4 regions of the Brachybacterium phenoliresistens genome follow, and region 1 is predicted to be linked to each of the others. Evidence: riboswitches for the same ligand, from Rfam matches in the RefSeq annotation. Region 1 holds a riboswitch; each other region holds the start of a gene.
The links. Region 1 has a riboswitch for thiamine pyrophosphate ahead of thiO (glycine oxidase ThiO). Riboswitches for the same ligand answer to the same signal wherever they lie in the genome.

Region 1 (4,203 bases):
CTCCATGGCCTGCGCGGCCTCGCTCGCGGTGCCGATCCCGGCATCCAGCACCACCGGCACCCCGGCGCGCGCGGTGATCAGGGCGATGTTGTGCGGGTTGAGAATCCCCAGCCCCGTGCCGATCGGGGAGCCCAGCGGCATCACCGCGGCGGCGCCCGCCTCCTCCAGCTGGCGGGCGAGGACCGGGTCGTCGGTGGTGTACGGCAGCACGGTGAATCCGCGGCGCACCAGCTCCTCCGTCGCCTCGAGCAGCTGCACGCCGTCGGGCAGGAGGGTGTCCTCATCGGCGATGACCTCGAGCTTGACCCAGTCGGTCTCGAGGGCCTCCCGCGCGAGCTCTGCGGTGAGGACGGCGTCGCGGGTGCTGTAGCAGCCGGCGGTGTTCGGCAGCGCCATGATGCCCAAGCGCTGCAGCAGGGCGAACACCGAGGTGCCGGCATCGGCGGAGAAGCGGCGCATGGCGACGGTGGTCAGCTCGGTGCCGGAGGCGATCAGCGCCCGCTCGAGCGCGGCGAGGTCGGTGGCGCCGCCGGTGCCCATGATGAGGCGGGATCCGATGGTCCTCCCGGCGATGACCAGCGGGTCCGCGGCGGCTCCCGGCTGCGCGGGGGCGGTGGTCGAGGGCGCGGCGGCGGGGGCGGCGGTCGCCGGGGTGGGGGTGTCGGTGGTGGTCATGCTCAGCCTCCTTGGACGGCGGTGACGAATTCGCAGCGGGCGTCGGCGGCGAGCGCCGTGGCGGCCCAGCGGCTGCGGGGGACGACGGTGTCGTCCAGCGCGACGGCGACGCCGAGCGCGCGGCCGTCCAGGGCGCGGCCGTCCTCGCCGACGGGGTGGCCGATGCGGTCGGCGACCAGGTCGCGGACGGTCCAGCCGGCCGGGACCTCGGCGGGCTCGCCGTTGATGGTCACGGGGATCATGCGGGCTCCTTCGTGAAGCGCTCGGGGCGGACGGCCGCGGGCAGGGACGCGTCGCGGCCGTCGATGATGTCGGCGGTGCGCTCGGCCGCCCAGGCCGAGAGCAGGATGCCGTGGCGGTGGTAGCCGGTGGAGACGATCACCTGCTCGTGGCCGGGGACGGGCCCCAGCAGCGGCAGGTCGTCGGGGGTGCCGGGGCGGTCGCGGGCGGTGACCTCGACCAGCTCCGTCTCGCGGATCGAGGGGAGGATCTCGGCGCTGTCCTGGATCAGCTGCAGCACCCCGCCGGTCGAGGGTCCCTGCAGCGTGTCCTCCCGGCTGGTGGCGCCGAGGACGATCCCGCCGCCGTCGCGCGGCACGCAGTACACGGCACGGCCGCGGACGATCGCCCGGACGGTGCCGGTCAGCAGATGCTCCTCCCCCGGCATGAGCAGGGACGAGGGGACGCGCAGGCGGAGGATGTCGCCGCGCACGGGACGCAGCGCGAGGTCGAGCTGCTGATGCGGTCCCGCGATCGCCGGCGCCCCGAGCCCGGCGGCCAGGACGATGCGGTCGGCGGGGACGGCGTCCAGGCCCGGGACGGCGCCGATGCGCAGGCGCACCCCGTGGGCCTCGAGGGCCGCGACCACGGTGCGGGCCAGGGTGCGCGGGTCGACCTGGTGGTCGCTGCCGATGCGCACGGCGCCGGCGATGCCGCGGGCCAGCGCCGGCTCGAGGCGGCGCGCCTCGCGGGGCAGCAGCTCCTGCACCTCGGCTCCGGCGCGGCGCTGCAGGACGGCCAGGTCGTGCAGGGCCGCGAGGTCGGCATGGTCGCGACCGACCACCAAGGTCGGGTCATCCCGGTATCCGGCGGATCGCGCCGTCGCCGGCCGGGAGAACTCGCGCGTCAGCTCGGGAAGCCGGGCGGCGAGGCGCCGATGGGCGAGGGCCGCCTCGCGCATGATCCCCCACAGCGGCCCCTGACCCACCTGCACCTCGGCGGCGGGGGCGAGCATGCCCGCGGCGGCGTGGGTGGCGCCCTCGGCCACCCCGGTGGAGCGGACCTCGACCTCGTGGCCGCGACGGCGCAGCTCGAGCGCGGTGAGCAGACCGACGATCCCCGCGCCGATGACGACGACATGCACGTGTGCGATTCCTCCTGACGGCGGCATGACCCGCATCCAGTCGTAGTGGTCGGCGCCTGACGCCCTCTCAGCCCGTTCCTCCGGGCTCCCACGGAACGTCCGCGAGTGTACCTGTGGGACGCTATGACCATGAGTGCTGACCAGCTGACGGGCGCGGAGCCCCAGGACATGCCGGGGGTCCCCGCCCCCGCCCCGGGCACGGAGGAGCCCGCCCCGAGCACGGCGCAGTCCGGCGCGGGGACGGAGGAGCCCGGCGCGGGGACGGAGGAGCCCGGCGCGGGGACGGAGGAGCCCGGCGCGAGCACGGCGCAGTCCGGCGCGGCGGCGACGGCGGCGGCCCGGCGACGGGCGGTCTCGCCGGAGGGCGCCCGGCGTCGCGGCCGGCTGACCCGCGCCCGGCTGTACGTGTGCGTGGACCTCTCGCGCGGCCTCGAGGAGCTGCTCGCCTTCGCCGAGGCCGCCTTCCGCGGCGGCGTGGACATCCTGCAGGTGCGCGACAAGTCCGCGGAGGCGCGCGCCGAGGTGGAGGCCCTGCGGGCCCTGCGCCCGATCGCGGACCGTTTCGGGGCGCTGCTGGCGGCCAACGACCGGGCCGATGTCGCGGTGCTCGCGGGCGTCGACGTGCTCCACCTCGGGCAGGGCGACCTGACCACGGCCGATGCCCGATCCCTGGTGGGTCCCGACGTGCTCATCGGCCGCTCCACGCGCACCGAGGAGCAGATGCGGCAGGCGCACGACGACCCGGGGATCGACTACTTCTGCACGGGGCCCGTCTGGGAGACGCCCACCAAGCCGGGCCGCGCCGCGGTGGGCCTGGCGCTGCCGCGCGCCGCGGCCGAGCACCGCGACGCCGCCGCGCATCCGACGCCGTTCTTCGCGATCGGCGGCGTGGACCTGGACCGGGTGCCCGAGGTGCTCTCCACCGGCGCCGACCGCATCGTGGTGGTCCGCGCCGTCACCGAGGCCGAGGATCCGGAGGCCGCGGCCCGGGCGCTGCGCGCGGCCGTCACCGGGGCCTGACCCGGACTGCGGGGCTCAGCGCTCCCGCAGGCGGCGGGCCATGCGGTCCATGCTGGCGTGGGCCTCGGCCAGCCCCACTTTGTTGAGATGCCCGTGCGGGACGCCGCGGCTGAGCGCGAGCTCGACCTCGACCCCGGCGGCCTCGAGCTGCTGGGCATAGGCGCGACCGCTGGGGCGCAGCCCGTCGAACTCGGCGACGTCGATCAGCGTCGGCGGCAGATGGTCGTGCCGCGCCGCGAGGGCCGGGAACTCGTAGCCGGTCGCCTCGCTGCGGGGACGGCCGGTGTAGGTCTCCCCCATCACCGCGACGGACTCGGCGGGGAACCCGCCCAGCGGGGCGCAGGCCGCCAGCGCCGCGGCCTCCTCCGCATCCGGGGCCGGCATCTCGATGTGCGCGACGGGGTACATGAGGAAGGACTGCCACGGCGGCGCGCCCTCGTCGGCCAGGCGCAGGCTGAGGCAGGCGGCGAGGTCGCCGCCGGCGCTCGCCCCGCCCACGGCGATCCGTGCCGGGTCCGCCCCCAGCTCCGCGGCGTGCTCGCGCACCCAGGTGAAGGCGGCGTGCACGTCGTCCAGCGGGATCGGCGCGTGGATGCCCGTCTCCCCGTCGAGGTTCGGGGCGGGCCTGCCCGAGGGCTCGTCGCACAGGCGGTAGAACACGGAGACGACCACGGCGTCGGCGCGCCCGGCCACGCCCCGGGAGACCTCGTGGGCCTCGGGCATGTCGAGGTCTCCGTGCTGGAAGCCGCCGCCGTGGATCCACACCAGCGCCGGGCGGGCGGGGGCGGTGGCGGCATCGGCCGCCTCGACCGCGTCCCCGGAGGCGCGCGGGGTGTAGATCCGCACCGGCACCCGGCCGTGCGGTCCGGGCAGGTCGCGGTCGACGATGTCGAGGTCCCAGCTCTCCGGCGCGCCGAAGGGCGCGCGCCAGGCGGCCTCGGCCTCGGGCGACAGGGCGTCCTCGGGGCCGAGGCCCTCGAGCAGGTGGGCGCGGGCGGCGAGCTGCGGCGCCCAGGCGGCGTCGGCGGCAGGGGACATGAGAGGGCTCCCGGGGTCGAGGGGGCGGTGGGGTCAGGACGGGCCCGGCCGCGTCAGGGAGAGTCGCGGCCGGACCGGGGCAGGGCAGGGCAGGGCAGGGCAGGTCG
Region 2 (4,203 bases), on a different contig from region 1:
ACGACTCTACTCCGCGAAGAGACGTTCTCCCCTCATCCTCCGCGGCGTGTCGCGGCCGCGCCACAGGCACCCCGACGATGGGGACGAACGTGCCCTGGGGAGGAGGAGCGGAGCGCTCCCCGCTGCCCGCGCCGCGAGGTCCCTATCCCGGGGAGAGATGGCCGCGCAGAGTCGTCGCCGCGTACTCCCGCCGGAACCGGCCCCGCTCCCGGAGGATGGGGATGACCTGGTCGATCACGTCCTCAAGGCTCTCCGGCAGGGTCGGGGGCATGAGGTTGAAGCCATCGGCCGCGCCCGCGTCGACCCACGCGATGATCTGGTCGGCGACCTGCTCCGCGGTGCCGATCATCGTCGCGTGCCCGCCGCCGGCGGCGAGCAGCCCCAGCAGCTCCCGGACCGTCGGCCGGGCCGGGGCGGACTCGAGGATCCGCAGCACCGTGGCATACCGGCCCTGCGGACCGGTGAACTCCTCCAGCGGCGGCAGCTCCGGCACGGGGGCATCCAGCTCCCAGGCGCTCGCGTCCTGGCCGATGAAGAAGGACAGCTGGGCGAGGGACTCCCGCGCCGGCAGCAGCGCATCCAGCGCCGCCTTCTTCTCCCGCGCCTCCTGCTCGGTGCGGCCGATGTAGGTGACCAGCCCCGGCATGACGACGATCGAATCCGGGTCCCGGCCCTGCGCCCGGGCCCGCGCGCGGATGTCGGCGCGGTACTCCGTCGCCATGGGGATGTCCCAGGCCACGGCATAGATCCCCTCGGCATGGCGGGCGGCGAGATCGCGCCCGGGCTCCGAGCTGCCGGCCTGGAACAGCACCGGCCGGCCCTGCGGCGGGGAGGGGATGCTCAGCGGCCCGGCGACCCGGAAGCTCTCGCCCCGATGGTCGATGGGTCGGATCCGCTCGACGTCCGCGTAGACCGTGGCGCCGCCGTCGGGCAGGATCGCCTCGGCCGGGAACGAGTCCCACAGGGCGGTGATCGCCTCGATGAACTCATCGGCCCGCGCGTAGCGCTCGGCATGCGGCGGCAGCGCGTCCATGCCGTGGTTGCGGGCCTCCTCGTCGGTCATCGAGGTGACGACGTTGATCCCGGCGCGGCCGCCGCTGATGTGGTCCAGGCTCGCGAGCATGCGCGCCGCGTGGAACGGCTGCCAGAAGGTGCTCGAGATCGTCGTGACCAGGCCCAGGTGCGTGGTCGCCCGGGCCATCGCGGTGAGCGCGGTGATCGGCTCGAAGAACCAGCGCGGCCCGCCGGCGATCCCGGGGACGCCCGCGGACTGCCCGTCCGCGAGGAACAGCGCGTCCAGCGTCCCGCGCTCGGCGAGGCGCGCCAGCTCCTCCCATCGGCCGATGTCGCCCAGCCGCGCCACATCGGAGCCGGGCCGCCGCCAGGCCGCCGAGTGGTGGCCGCAGGCGTGGGCGAACAGGTTCAGGTGGATGGGGCGCGGTGCGGCCGTCATCAGTCCTTCACCAGCCCGCCGTCGACGACGAGGTTCTGGCCGGTGATCGCCCGGGAGAGCGGCGAGGCCAGCAGCAGCACGGCGTCGGCGAACTCCTCGGGGGTGGTCACCGACCCCAGCGGGGTGCTCGCCGCGATCGCGTCGAACACCGCCTCGGGCGTCGCGGCGCTCGCGTCGGTGGTGCGCAGCAGGCCGCCGCTGAGCATGTTCACCCGCACCCCGCGCGGGCCCAGATCTGCGGCGAAGGTCCTGGTCAGGGACAGCAGGGCCGCCTTCGCCGCGGTGTAGTCGTGGTAGGGGACCACGGGGTTCTGGAACAGGTTCGTGCCGATGGTGACGACCCGCCCGGAACCGGCGCGGTCGAAGTGGGGCAGGGCGGCCTGGACCAGGTTGACGGTGCCCTGGACGGATCCGGCGAACTGGGCGGCGAAGGCCTCGTAGCCGATCTCCGCGGCCTTCGGGCGGGCATCGCCGTCGAAGGCGAAGTCGGTCAGGGCGTTGGAGACGACGGTGCTCACCGGCGCTCCGAAGTGGTCCTCGGCCTCGGCGAACAGGGCGTCCAGCGCCGCGCGGTCGCGGACGTCGGCCCGCACGGCGAGGGCCCGCCCCTCGTGCGCGGCGGCGATCTCGCGGGCGGCGTCGGCGCTGCGCAGATGGTCGATCACCACCCGGGCTCCCTCGCGCAGGAACGCCTCGGTGATCGCACGGCCCAGGCCCCGGGCGCCGCCGGTGACCACGACGACCTGCTCGGAGAGCGCAGGGGCGGAGGAGGGCGCGGGAGGTGCCGCGGAGCCGCGGGGAGCCGCATCGGGCTGGGCCGTCGGATCGGGCTGCGCGGCGGGATCGGGCTGGGCTGCGGGGACGGGATCGGTCATCGTCTGCCTCTCGATTCGGCGAGAGGCACCCCCGAGCGTGACCTGCACGGATGCACCGGTCACCCGGGGCATCCGGCGCACGGCCGCTGCGACAATCCCTCCGCCAGCGTGAACTGGATCAGGTTCGACGGGTGTGTTCTCAGCCGCGCGTGGCGGCACCCCGTGTCACGCCCGGCACACTACCCGATGCCCCGTGCCCGCCGGCGCGACCGCCCCTCGCGCTGAGACCCCGCGGGATCGGCCGGCCAGGGTGCAGGCCGCGGTCCCGGGACGCCCCGTGGCGAGCCTCGGACGAATCGACCTGCGCGTTCGCATGACATCGGCCGATGTCGGAGAGATACTTGATACCCGGCGCAGGTGGCCGCCCCGGCCGCCGGAGGCGCCGGCTCGCCGAAGGAGATGGGCAGATGGAGATCCTCCTGTGGACCCTGGCCGGACTTCTCGCGGTGGTCTTCGCGACCTCGGGGACCACCAAGCTGGTCAGCTCCCGTGAACGACTGATCGAACGGACGCCGTGGGTCGAGCAGTTCCCGCATCCCTCCGTGCGCGGCATCGGAGCGCTCGAGGTGCTCGGGGCGATCGGCCTGATCCTCCCGGCAGCGCTCGGCATCGCCCCCTGGCTGACGGCCTTCGCCGCCGCGGGGCTGGGCATCACCATGGTGTTCGCCGCGCTGCTGCACCTGCGACGCGAGGAGGACGACCTCCCGGCGGCGATGCCCGCGATCGTGCTGGGCATCCTCTCGGTGTTCGTGGCGTGGATGCGGTTCGGGCCGTACGCGTTCTGAGCCCCGGGCCCTCCCGCGCAGAGTGCCGCGCCGCGCCGTCGGGTACGGTGCCACGGTCCCGTCCCTGCGCCGATCCCGGCGTCTCCTGAAAGGCCTGGCGTGGCCGAGAGCAAGTCCCCGACCGTCTACGACGTCGCGCGCGAGGCCGACGTCTCGATCGCCACGGTCTCCCGCGTGCTGCGCAGCCCCGAGAAGGTGAGCGTCTCGACGCGAGAGCGCGTGCTCCAGGCCGTGCGGCGGCTCGGGTACGTGCCCAACGCGAGCGCCCGCGGGCTGGCCGATCGGCGCACCGGCGTGCTCGGCCTGCTGATCCCGGGCCACGACATCCCGGCGACGAGCCGGCGCCTCCCCGCGGAGGACGGAGCGCCCGCCGTCGTGGAGTTCCTCGACGACCGCGACGGACGCCAGGCCGATCCGTACCGCAACCGCTACTTCGAGCAGCTCGTGCGCGGGGCGGAGGCGGCGGCATGGCGCGCCGGCTACGCCCTGCTCGTCGCGGCCGGGACCAGCGTGAGCCGGGACGTGGTGATGCACGACCTCGCCGGACGGGTGGACGCCCTCGCGGTCGTCGCACGCACCGTCCCCGACGAGCTGCTCCGGGGAAGCATCGGCCGCACCCCGATGGTGACGGTCGCCGGGGAGGGCGGGACGGGAGCCGATGCGGTGCGGGTCGACAACCGCGGCGGGATGTCCGCCCTGGTGCGCCACGTCCTCGCGGTGAAGCCCCCGGGGCCCGTGCTCTATCTCGCCGGCCCGCCGGACTCGCCCGATGCCGCGGGCCGCGCCCGGGGATTCCACGACGCGATCGCCGGCCAGGACGTCCCCTGGCGCACGGCGATGGCCGACTTCACCTGGCAGGGCGGGCACGACGCGGTCACGGCGCAGCTCGAGGAGGAGATCCCCGCGGCGGTGATCGGCGCGAACGACCAGAGCGCCCTGGGGGCGCTCGCGGCGCTGCGCGAGGGCGGGGTCGACGTGCCGGGGACCTGCGTGGTCACCGGCTTCGACGGCATCGACGAGTCCCGCTACAGCACCCCGACCCTCACCACGGTGCGCCAGCCGATGATCGACCTGGGGATCTGCGCGGTCG
Region 3 (4,203 bases), on a different contig from region 1:
CGGTCAGGCCCCGGGACTCCAGGGCGAAGGCCAGCCGCTCCCCGGAGCGCAGCGAGCCGACCAGCAGCGCGAAGGCGCAGCGGCCCAGCTGGCGCGGGGACAGCCTCTCCCGCCCCGACCGCACGAGATGCGCCCGGGTGATGGTCCGCCAGCGCCCCGGCAGCTGCTCGAGCATGCGGTGCCCGGCCATCAGCGCATAGGCGATGCGAGGGCTCAGCCGCGCATGCTGGACCAGGGAGACCATGAGGGCGCGCGGCTCCGCGGCCCGCGCGAGGATCAGCGAGGCGGTGCCGATGGCCAGGGCCCGCAGGCCCAGCGCCACGCCGATGATCAGCCCCTCCGGGGCGGGGCGCGTGAGCGCGTTGACCACCACGATCCCGGCCGCGAACAGCACGAACGGGATCTGGGCGAGCGCCAGGCGTCCCGGAGGGAAGCGGGCGCCGGCGAGGGCGGCCAGCAGCAGCAGCGCGTACAGGACGCCCAGCCGCGGCACGTCGTGCAGGAACAGGGTGACCACGCTGGTGGCCAGCACCAGCCCCAGCAGCACCGTCGGGTTGCGGCGCGCGAGGTAGGCGGGCCTCATCGCAGCACCCCGTCCTCCAGGCGGAGCACCCGGTCCGCCCAGCGATGCGCCGTCCGAGCGTCGTGGCTGGTCAGGAGGACGGCGGCCCCGTCGTCGGCGGCGTCGCGCAGCAGCCGCATGGTCCGCACGGCGGCCGCACGGTCCAGGCCGTACCCGGGCTCGTCGGCCAGCAGGACCTCCCGGCCGTGCAGCAGCATGGCCCCGATCGAGAGCAGCCGCTTCTGCCCGCCGGAGAGCCGGTAGGGGCTGGCCTCGGCGTGCTCGGCCAGTCCGATCCGCGCGAGCATCGCCTCGACGCGATCGGCCGCGCCGACGGGCAGGCCCTCGGCGAGCTCGGCCCGCACGGTGGCGGCGACGAACTGGTCCTCCGGGTTCTGGAGGACGAGGCCGGGCCGCGGGGAGCGGGAGGCGAGGGACTCCAGGAGCGTGGACTTGCCGGCGCCGTTCGCCCCCATGATCGCGACCATCTCCCCGCCGTGGAGGTCCAGCTCCAGGCCGCGCAGCACCGGCCGGCCGCCGCGGGACACATGGAGGTCGCGCACCGTCATCCGCGCGGGCCCCAGGGGCACCTCCCGGGGGAGCCAGCAGCCCTGCGCGGCCAGGCGCGGGCCGTGCCGGGCGAGCACCGCGGCGGTGGGGCCGTCCTCCAGCACGCGGCCCCGCTCGTCCAGGGCGATGGTGCGCGGCGGGAGGCCGGCCAGGCCGCGCTCCCCCGCCCAGTCGTCGAGCCGGTGCTCCACGAGGATCACGGCGACCTCGGCCGGGAGGCCCTGGACGGCGCGGCGCACCGCCGCGACCCCGGCGGCGTCGAGCATGGCGGTCGGCTCGTCGAGCAGGAGCACCGCGGGGCGAGCCGCGAGGGCGGCGGCGAGGGCCACGCGCTGCAGCTCCCCGCCGGAGAGCTCGGCGGTCTCCCGCTCCTGCAGGTGCGCGGCGCCGACCTGCGCGAGCACCTCCGCGACGCGGGGGCCGATGTCCGCGGGCCGCCACCGGCGGTTCTCCAGCGGCAGGGCGACCTCGTCGGCGACCCGCGAGAGGCACACGCCGGCGACCGGGTCCTGCCCCACGAAGCCGACGCGGTCCGAGGTCGCGGCCACGCCCGCGCGGATCGGGTCGATGCCGTCGATGGACAGGGCGCCCTCGACGCGGCCGTGCACGTGCTGCGGGACGGCGCCGGCCAGCGCCCGCAGCAGGGTGGACTTCCCCGCGCCGCTGGGGCCGAGCACGAGCACGTGCTCGCCGGGGCCGATGCTGCCGCTCCAGGGGCCGACGCCCCCGCCGCCGGGCAGGACGATCTCGAGCTCCTCGGCGCGGATCATCGGCGCACGAGCTCGTCCGCGGCGACGGCGGGGCGCAGGTTCGCCAGCACGCCGGTGCGCTCGAGGGCGCGGACGATGCCCCGCGCCAGCAGGCCGCCCAGCAGGGCGCCGCTGAGCAGCTGGAGGGTCAGGCGCAGCGGGAGGATGTCCTGGCCCAGCCAGCCGAAGCGGACGGCGGACCAGAAGAACACGAGGCCCGCCCCGCACAGGCCGGAGGCGAGGAAGACGGCCGCGCCGTAGCGGCGGTAGCGGGTCAGGGCGAAGGGGATCTCCGAGCCGATGCCCTGGATGAGGCCGGTGATCAGCAGCAGGGGCCCGGCGGGGCTGCCGAGGAAGACGACCTCCACGGCGGCGGCGAGCAGCTCCGCGATCACGCCCACGAAGGGCTTGCGGAGGATCGCGAGGGCGATCGGCGCGACCAGCAGCCAGCAGCCGATGAGCAGGTTGCCGGTGAGGTCGCCGAGCGGGCCCATGAGGATCGACAGCGCCGTCCAGGCCTGCACGAAGACCCAGTACAGGAATCCGAAGACGACGCCGAGCACGACGATGACGACGATGTCGCGCAGGGTGAGGCGCGCGGTGGGGCGATGAGCTGCCATGTCAGGGGTTCTTCCCGGGCGATGGCACGGGCGCGGACGGCGGTCGTCCGGCGAAGCTCCCTGCGCCGGCATGATCCGGATCAGGTTCTACGGTCGGAGTTGGAGAACTCCCTCTCAGCCCAGCTCACTGGACTCCCGTGCTCGGCGCGAGTATAGCCGCGCTCAGCTCTCGTCGACGATCTCGGGCTTCTCGTCGGAATCGACGGGGACGTGGTCGTGCCGGCAGATCGCGGCGTTGCCGGGGGCGTGGTGCATGATCGCGTGGGCGGTCGAGCCGAAGCGGCGGCGGCCCTCGCCGTGGTGGCCGACGACGATGATGCGGGCGCTCTCCGCGGCCGCGAGCAGCCCCCGCGGCACGGTGCGGTCCTCGAGGACCTCGCCGGTGACCTCCACCCCGGAGTCCGCGCCGAGCTCCTCGCGCGCCTGGGCGAGCGCGGTCTCGACGATGGCGCGGGCGGCGTCCTCGCTCACGGCGGCGTGGCCGTCGACCACGCGCTGGACGTGGACGATGCGCAGCGGCGCCCTGCGGATCCGCGCCAGGCGCACCCCGGAGGAGACGGCGCCGAGGCCGGCGTCGGATCCGTCGACGCCCACCAGGACGGGGCCGTCGGGCTCCTCCTCGGAGCGCACCACGAGCACGGGGCAGCCGGAGTGGGTGACCAGGCCCAGGCTGACCGAGCCCAGCAGCATGCCGAAGAAGCCGCCGAGCCCGCGGTGGCCGACCACCAGCAGGCGGGCGGTGCGGGAGGCCTCGCCGAGCACGACCCGGGCGTGGCCGGTCACCAGCGAGGTGCCGACCTCGACGCCGGGCGCGGTCTCGCGGGCGAGGTCCGCGGCGTCGGAGAGCAGCCCGAGGGCCTGGTTGCGCAGCCCGCTGCCGGCGACGCCGTCGACGGGGTCGACGTTCTTGCCCAGCAGCGGCCAGATCCAGGCGTGGACGATCCGCAGCTCCCGCCCGGCGTCCCGCGCCAGACGGGCCGCGTAGCGCACGGCGATCCTCGAGGCCTCGGAGTCGTCATGCCCGACGACGATCTTCCCGGTGAAGTCCATGACCCCAACCTACTCCGCGAGCATGACCTGCGTCACCTCGACCCCTTGACAACCTACAACCCTTCGGTTGTAAGTTGGGGGCGTGCACGAGACCGAGGAGGACCGGGCGGACGCCTGGTTCCACGCCCTGTCGGACCGCACGCGCCGGGACATCCTGCGGCGCGTGCTGGCCGGCGAGTCCTCCGTCTCAGCACTCGCCCGGAAGTACGACATGAGCCTCACGGCCGTGCAGAAGCACGTCGCGGTGCTCGAGAGGGCCGGCCTCATCACCCGGCGTCGGGCGGGCCGGGAGTCCCTGGCCCGCGGCGACGTCGAGGCGGTGCGATCGGTCCAGACGCTGCTCACCGAGCTCGAGGCCGTCTGGCGCGGGCGCATCGCCCGCATCGACCAGCTCCTCGAGAGCTCAGCCCAGGAGGATTGACCCATGCCCGTCACCGACGTGACCCACGACCTCGACGCCCTCACCCTCACCCTGACCGCGCGGTTCGCCGCGCCGATCGACCAGGTCTGGGACGTGTACGCCGACCCGCGCAAGCTCGAGAAGGTCTGGGGTCCCGAGACCTACCCCGCGACCGTCGTCGACCACGAGCTCGCCCCCGGCGGCCGCGTCACCTACTTCATGACCGGCCCCGAGGGCGACAAGCACTACGGC
Region 4 (4,203 bases), on a different contig from region 1:
GACGTCGAATCCCTCGCCCTTCATCTGCACCGTGTCGATGCCGATGTGGATGAGGACCTCGATGCCGTCGGCGGTGCGCAGCCCGAAGGCATGGCCGGTGCCGGCGACGGTGATCAGCTCGCCGTCGACCGGGGAGAGGATCCGGCCGTCGACCGGCTCGATGCCGACGCCCTCGCCGAGGGCGCGGGAGGCGAACACCGGGTCCGGCACCTCGTCCAGGCCCACCACGCGGCCGCCGACGGGGGCGGCGATCTGCACCGCCGGGCCGGCGGGGACCGTCGAGGCCGTGCCGGAGGCGGCGTCCGCGGCGGAGGCATCGGCCGCGCCGGCGGAGCCGGAGGCATCGGCCGCGGGACCGGCCGGAGCCGTGGCACCGGCGGCCGCAGCCACGGAGCCGGCGGCCGCGGCGGAGGCGGCGCCCCCGACCCCGGCGCCGACCAGCTCGCGCTCCCGCGCGGCGGGCTCGGCGACGACGGCGGAGCTCTGGGCGGCGGCCTCGGCCGCATCGCGCTCGGCGTTGGCCTCGGCGCGCTGGGCGGGGGTCATGTAGTCCGAGAAGTACACGAGCACGAGGGCGGTGACGAATGCGGCGGCGATCGCGATGACGTACACGCCCATCGGGTCGAACACGGGGATCGTCAGCAGCGAGGTGAAGGCGAAGGCGGAGGTGTCCACGCCGCCCAGGATGCCCACGATCAGACCGCCCACGAGGCAGCCGACGAGCATGCGCGGGTAGATCCGCTTGAAGCGCAGGTGGATGCCGTACAGCGAGGGCTCGGAGATGCCGCCGAACAGGCCCGCCGCGAGGGCGCCGGTCGCGGTCTGGCGCATGATCGGCTCGCGGTGGCGGATCGACAGCAGCAGCACGCCGGCGGTGGCGCCGAAGCAGGCGAAGTTCCAGGCGCCCATCGGGCCCTGGATGAAGTCGTAGCCCAGGGCGTTGATGTTCTGCAGCATGAGCGCGTTCAGCGGCCAGTGCAGGCCCAGCGGGACCAGGAACGGGTACAGCAGCGGGATGAAGATCGCGAAGACGATGGGGGCGTTGCCGTTCAGCCAGGCCAGGCCCGCGCCGATGCCGTTGCCGGCCCAGATGCCCAGCGGGCCGATGAGGAAGGCGGTCACCGGGATCATGATGAGCATCGAGAAGAACGGCACGAACACGAGCTGCACGTTCTCGGGGAAGACGCGCTGCAGGCCCTTGTAGACCAGGGCGAGCAGGGCCACCATCAGCAGCGGCACGAACACCTGGCCGCCGTAGTCGTTCAGCTGCATCGGCAGGCCGAACACGTCGGCCACGCAGTTCTGGGTGCCCAGGGTCGCGTTGGTGGTGCAGGTGATCCCCGGGGTGCCGCCCTCGGGGTTCAGCAGGCCGGTGAAGTTCGGGGTCATCACCGCGGCCATCACGGCCGAGCCCACCCACGGATCGATCTGCAGCTTCCTGGCCGCGTTGTAGGCCACCATGATCGGCAGGAAGTAGAGCACCGAGCGCCACATCGCATCGACGAAGACCCAGGTGGCGGACTTGTCCGCGGCGCGGAAGTCGACCACGCCGAGGGCGTCGAGCACCGAGGCGATCGCGATGATCAGCGAGGCGCCCAGCAGCACGCCCATCAGCGGGCGGAACGAGTCGGAGAGGTACTCGAAGAAGTTGTCGAGCCAGGCGAACTTCCCGCGGCTCTTCGCCCGGATCGCGGCCTTTACCTCGGCGTCGCTCTTCGCGGCGGGCCTGCCGCCGCCGGTCATCGACGGGAGGTTCATGATCCGGGAGTAGACGTTGGCGACGGCGCCGCCGATGACGACCTGGAACCGGTCGCCGGACTGCGGCACCGTGCCCATGACGCCGTCGAGGGCGTCGAGCGCGGCCTGGTCGACCTTGTCGCCGTCATGGAGCTGGAAGCGCAGGCGCGTCGCGCAGTGCGTGAGGCTCTCGACGTTCTCGGGACCGCCGACGCCGCGGAGGATGTCCTCCGCGAGGGCATCGGGCCCCGGTGCAGGTGTGTTCATGATGCGTCCTCGCATTCTCATCGGCTCGCGCCGTCCTGGCAGGTGCGCCGCCACGTCCACCGGACCCCTGCTGCGCCACGGCGGCGATCCCGGCTTCGGGACCCGCACGCCGCCCGCCGCCGGGCCGCGCCGCCGCCCGATTCCGGGCAACGAAAAAGGCCCGGGGCGCACCCACAGGGCGTTCCCCAGGCCTTGCCTCCCCTCAGGCGGAGCGCTGCCCTGTCATCGCACGGTGGCGATCGGGCGGCGTCCTCGGGGAGTGACAATCCTGTGATCGTGGTCGATCGGCGCACAGCATAGCACCTCCCCGGCCGAGGGGAAGCCGGCCTGCTGCCGGACGGCGCCGCCCCGGCCGGGGCGCCGATGCTAGGTTCGAGGCCGACACGGGGTGCCCGCCGCGTCCGGAGCGCGGGCTGAGATGAGACCCGTCGCACCTGATCGAGCTCGCACTCGCGGAGGGATGTCACCCATGAGCCCTGTCCTGCACGAGCCGACCGGCCGCCCCGGCCCGACGGACGCGCCCCGGATCCCGAACGTCCTCACGATCGCCGGGACGGATCCCAGCGGCGGGGCGGGGATCCAGGCGGACCTGAAGACCTTCTCCGCCCTCGGCGCCTACGGGATGAGCGCGGTCACCGCCGTGGTCGCGCAGAACACCCGAGGAGTCCAGGACGTGCTGGTCCTCGAGCCCGAGTTCGTCGCCGCCCAGATCCGCTCCGTGATCGACGACGTGCGCGTCGATGCGATCAAGCTGGGCATGCTCGCCACCGCCCCGATCGCCGCCGCGGTGGCCGATGTCCTGGCGGAGATCCCCGAGGTGCCGCTGGTGATCGACCCGGTGATGGTGGCCAAGAGCGGCGACCGCCTGATCAGCGACGAGACCGTCGCCGTGGTCCGGGACCGACTGGTCCCCCGCGCCGCGCTCATCACCCCGAACCTGCCCGAGGCCGCCGTGCTGCTGGGCGCCGCCCCCGACCTGGGGGCCTGGGCGGTGGCGGACGGCGCGGATGCCGATCGCGCACCCGTCCGGGCCGGGACGGGCACCCCGGCGACCGGGCCGGCAGAGGCCGAGGCGGCCGATGGGAGCGCCGGGGGCACCGGGGGCACGGCGCGGGAGGCGGATTCCCTCGCGCGGATGCGGGAGCAGGTGCCGGACCTGCTGGCCCTCGGGTCGGCGTGGGTGCTGCTCAAGGGCGGCCATCTGGTCGGGGAGACCAGCGTGGACCTGCTGGCTGGGGCCGCGGCCGCGGACGATGCCGTGCTCGAGCTGCCGGCCCGGCGCATCGCGACCCGCAACACCCACGGCACCGGGTGCACGCTCTCCGCCGCCGTCGCGGCGCTGCTGCCGCGTCACGGGATGGTCGAGGCGGTGCGGCAGGCCAAGGACTATCTCACCGGCGCGCTCGCGCACGCGGACGAGCTCGCCGTGGGCGGCGGCCACGGCCCCGTCCACCACTTCCACGCCCTGTGGGACAGGCCCGCTCCGCGCCCTTGAGACCCGAGCGAGCTCCCGGGCATCCGAACGGGAACCCTGCGATCCGAGCGGGCGCCCGGGGATCCGAGCGGGCGCCCTGCGATCCGAGCGGGCATCCCACGAGCTGAGCGAGCACGAACGGCGGCCTGAGAGCCTCGAGCCAGGCAATCGCCTGGCTCGCGGCCCTGAGACAGCCATCCGTGCACGCCCTTCGGAGTCCGGCCGCTCGGTCCGGCCGCTCCCGCGGGTCAGGCGATGCCGTCGGCGGCGCGGGCGATGGCGTGGAAGCGGGCGACGTCCAGGGTCTCGCCGCGGGCCCCGGGGTCGACTCCGGCGGCGCGCAGGATCTCCTCGGCGCGCGCGGAGGAGCCCGCCCAGCCGCCGAGGGCCGCGCGGAGTGTCTTGCGCCGCTGGGCGAAGGCCGCATCGACCACGGCGAACACCCGCTCCCGCTCCTCCTCGGTGCCCATCGGCTGCTCGTGGCGGGTCAGCCGCAGCAGGGAGGAGTCGACGTTGGGCACCGGCCAGAACACCTGCCGGGAGATCTGCCCGGCCCGCTCGGTGCGGCCGTACCAGGCGGCCTTGACGCTGGGGGCGCCGTAGATCCGCGAGCCGGGGGACGCGGCGAGGCGGTCCACCACCTCGGACTGGACCATGACGATCGCCTCGCGCAGCTGCGGGAAGCGCTGGAGGAGCGTCAGCAGGATCGGCGTGGCCACGTTGTA

Region 2: it holds a riboswitch for thiamine pyrophosphate, as region 1 does, so the genes downstream of both, ABD234_RS10390 (3-oxoacyl-ACP reductase) here and thiO (glycine oxidase ThiO) in region 1, are expected to answer to the same signal.
Region 3: it holds a riboswitch for thiamine pyrophosphate, as region 1 does, so the genes downstream of both, ABD234_RS13295 (ECF transporter S component) here and thiO (glycine oxidase ThiO) in region 1, are expected to answer to the same signal.
Region 4: it holds a riboswitch for thiamine pyrophosphate, as region 1 does, so the genes downstream of both, ABD234_RS07375 (hydroxymethylpyrimidine/phosphomethylpyrimidine kinase) here and thiO (glycine oxidase ThiO) in region 1, are expected to answer to the same signal.

The regions. Positions count from the first base shown of each region.
Region 1 is NZ_BAAAOW010000009.1:68,958-73,160, forward strand. Features, by position in the region: gene ABD234_RS15945 (thiazole synthase) at 1-540, opposite strand, end outside; gene thiS (sulfur carrier protein ThiS) at 678-917, opposite strand; gene thiO (glycine oxidase ThiO) at 914-2,038, opposite strand; TPP riboswitch at 2,034-2,140, opposite strand; gene thiE (thiamine phosphate synthase) at 2,168-3,058, shown strand; gene ABD234_RS15965 (alpha/beta hydrolase fold domain-containing protein) at 3,074-4,096, opposite strand.
Region 2 is NZ_BAAAOW010000004.1:14,594-18,796, reverse strand. Features, by position in the region: gene ABD234_RS10395 (LLM class flavin-dependent oxidoreductase) at 143-1,453, opposite strand; gene ABD234_RS10390 (3-oxoacyl-ACP reductase) at 1,453-2,328, opposite strand; TPP riboswitch at 2,406-2,501, opposite strand; gene ABD234_RS10385 (DoxX family protein) at 2,736-3,113, shown strand; gene ABD234_RS10380 (LacI family DNA-binding transcriptional regulator) at 3,213-4,203, shown strand, end outside.
Region 3 is NZ_BAAAOW010000006.1:80,584-84,786, forward strand. Features, by position in the region: gene ABD234_RS13285 (energy-coupling factor transporter transmembrane component T family protein) at 1-583, opposite strand, end outside; gene ABD234_RS13290 (ABC transporter ATP-binding protein) at 580-1,902, opposite strand; gene ABD234_RS13295 (ECF transporter S component) at 1,899-2,501, opposite strand; TPP riboswitch at 2,542-2,650, opposite strand; gene ABD234_RS13300 (universal stress protein) at 2,664-3,551, opposite strand; gene ABD234_RS13305 (ArsR/SmtB family transcription factor) at 3,634-3,972, shown strand; gene ABD234_RS13310 (SRPBCC family protein) at 3,976-4,203, shown strand, end outside.
Region 4 is NZ_BAAAOW010000002.1:640,074-644,276, reverse strand. Features, by position in the region: gene ABD234_RS07380 (glucose PTS transporter subunit IIA) at 1-2,004, opposite strand, end outside; TPP riboswitch at 2,379-2,482, shown strand; gene ABD234_RS07375 (hydroxymethylpyrimidine/phosphomethylpyrimidine kinase) at 2,474-3,499, shown strand; gene rsmA (16S rRNA (adenine(1518)-N(6)/adenine(1519)-N(6))-dimethyltransferase RsmA) at 3,727-4,203, opposite strand, start outside.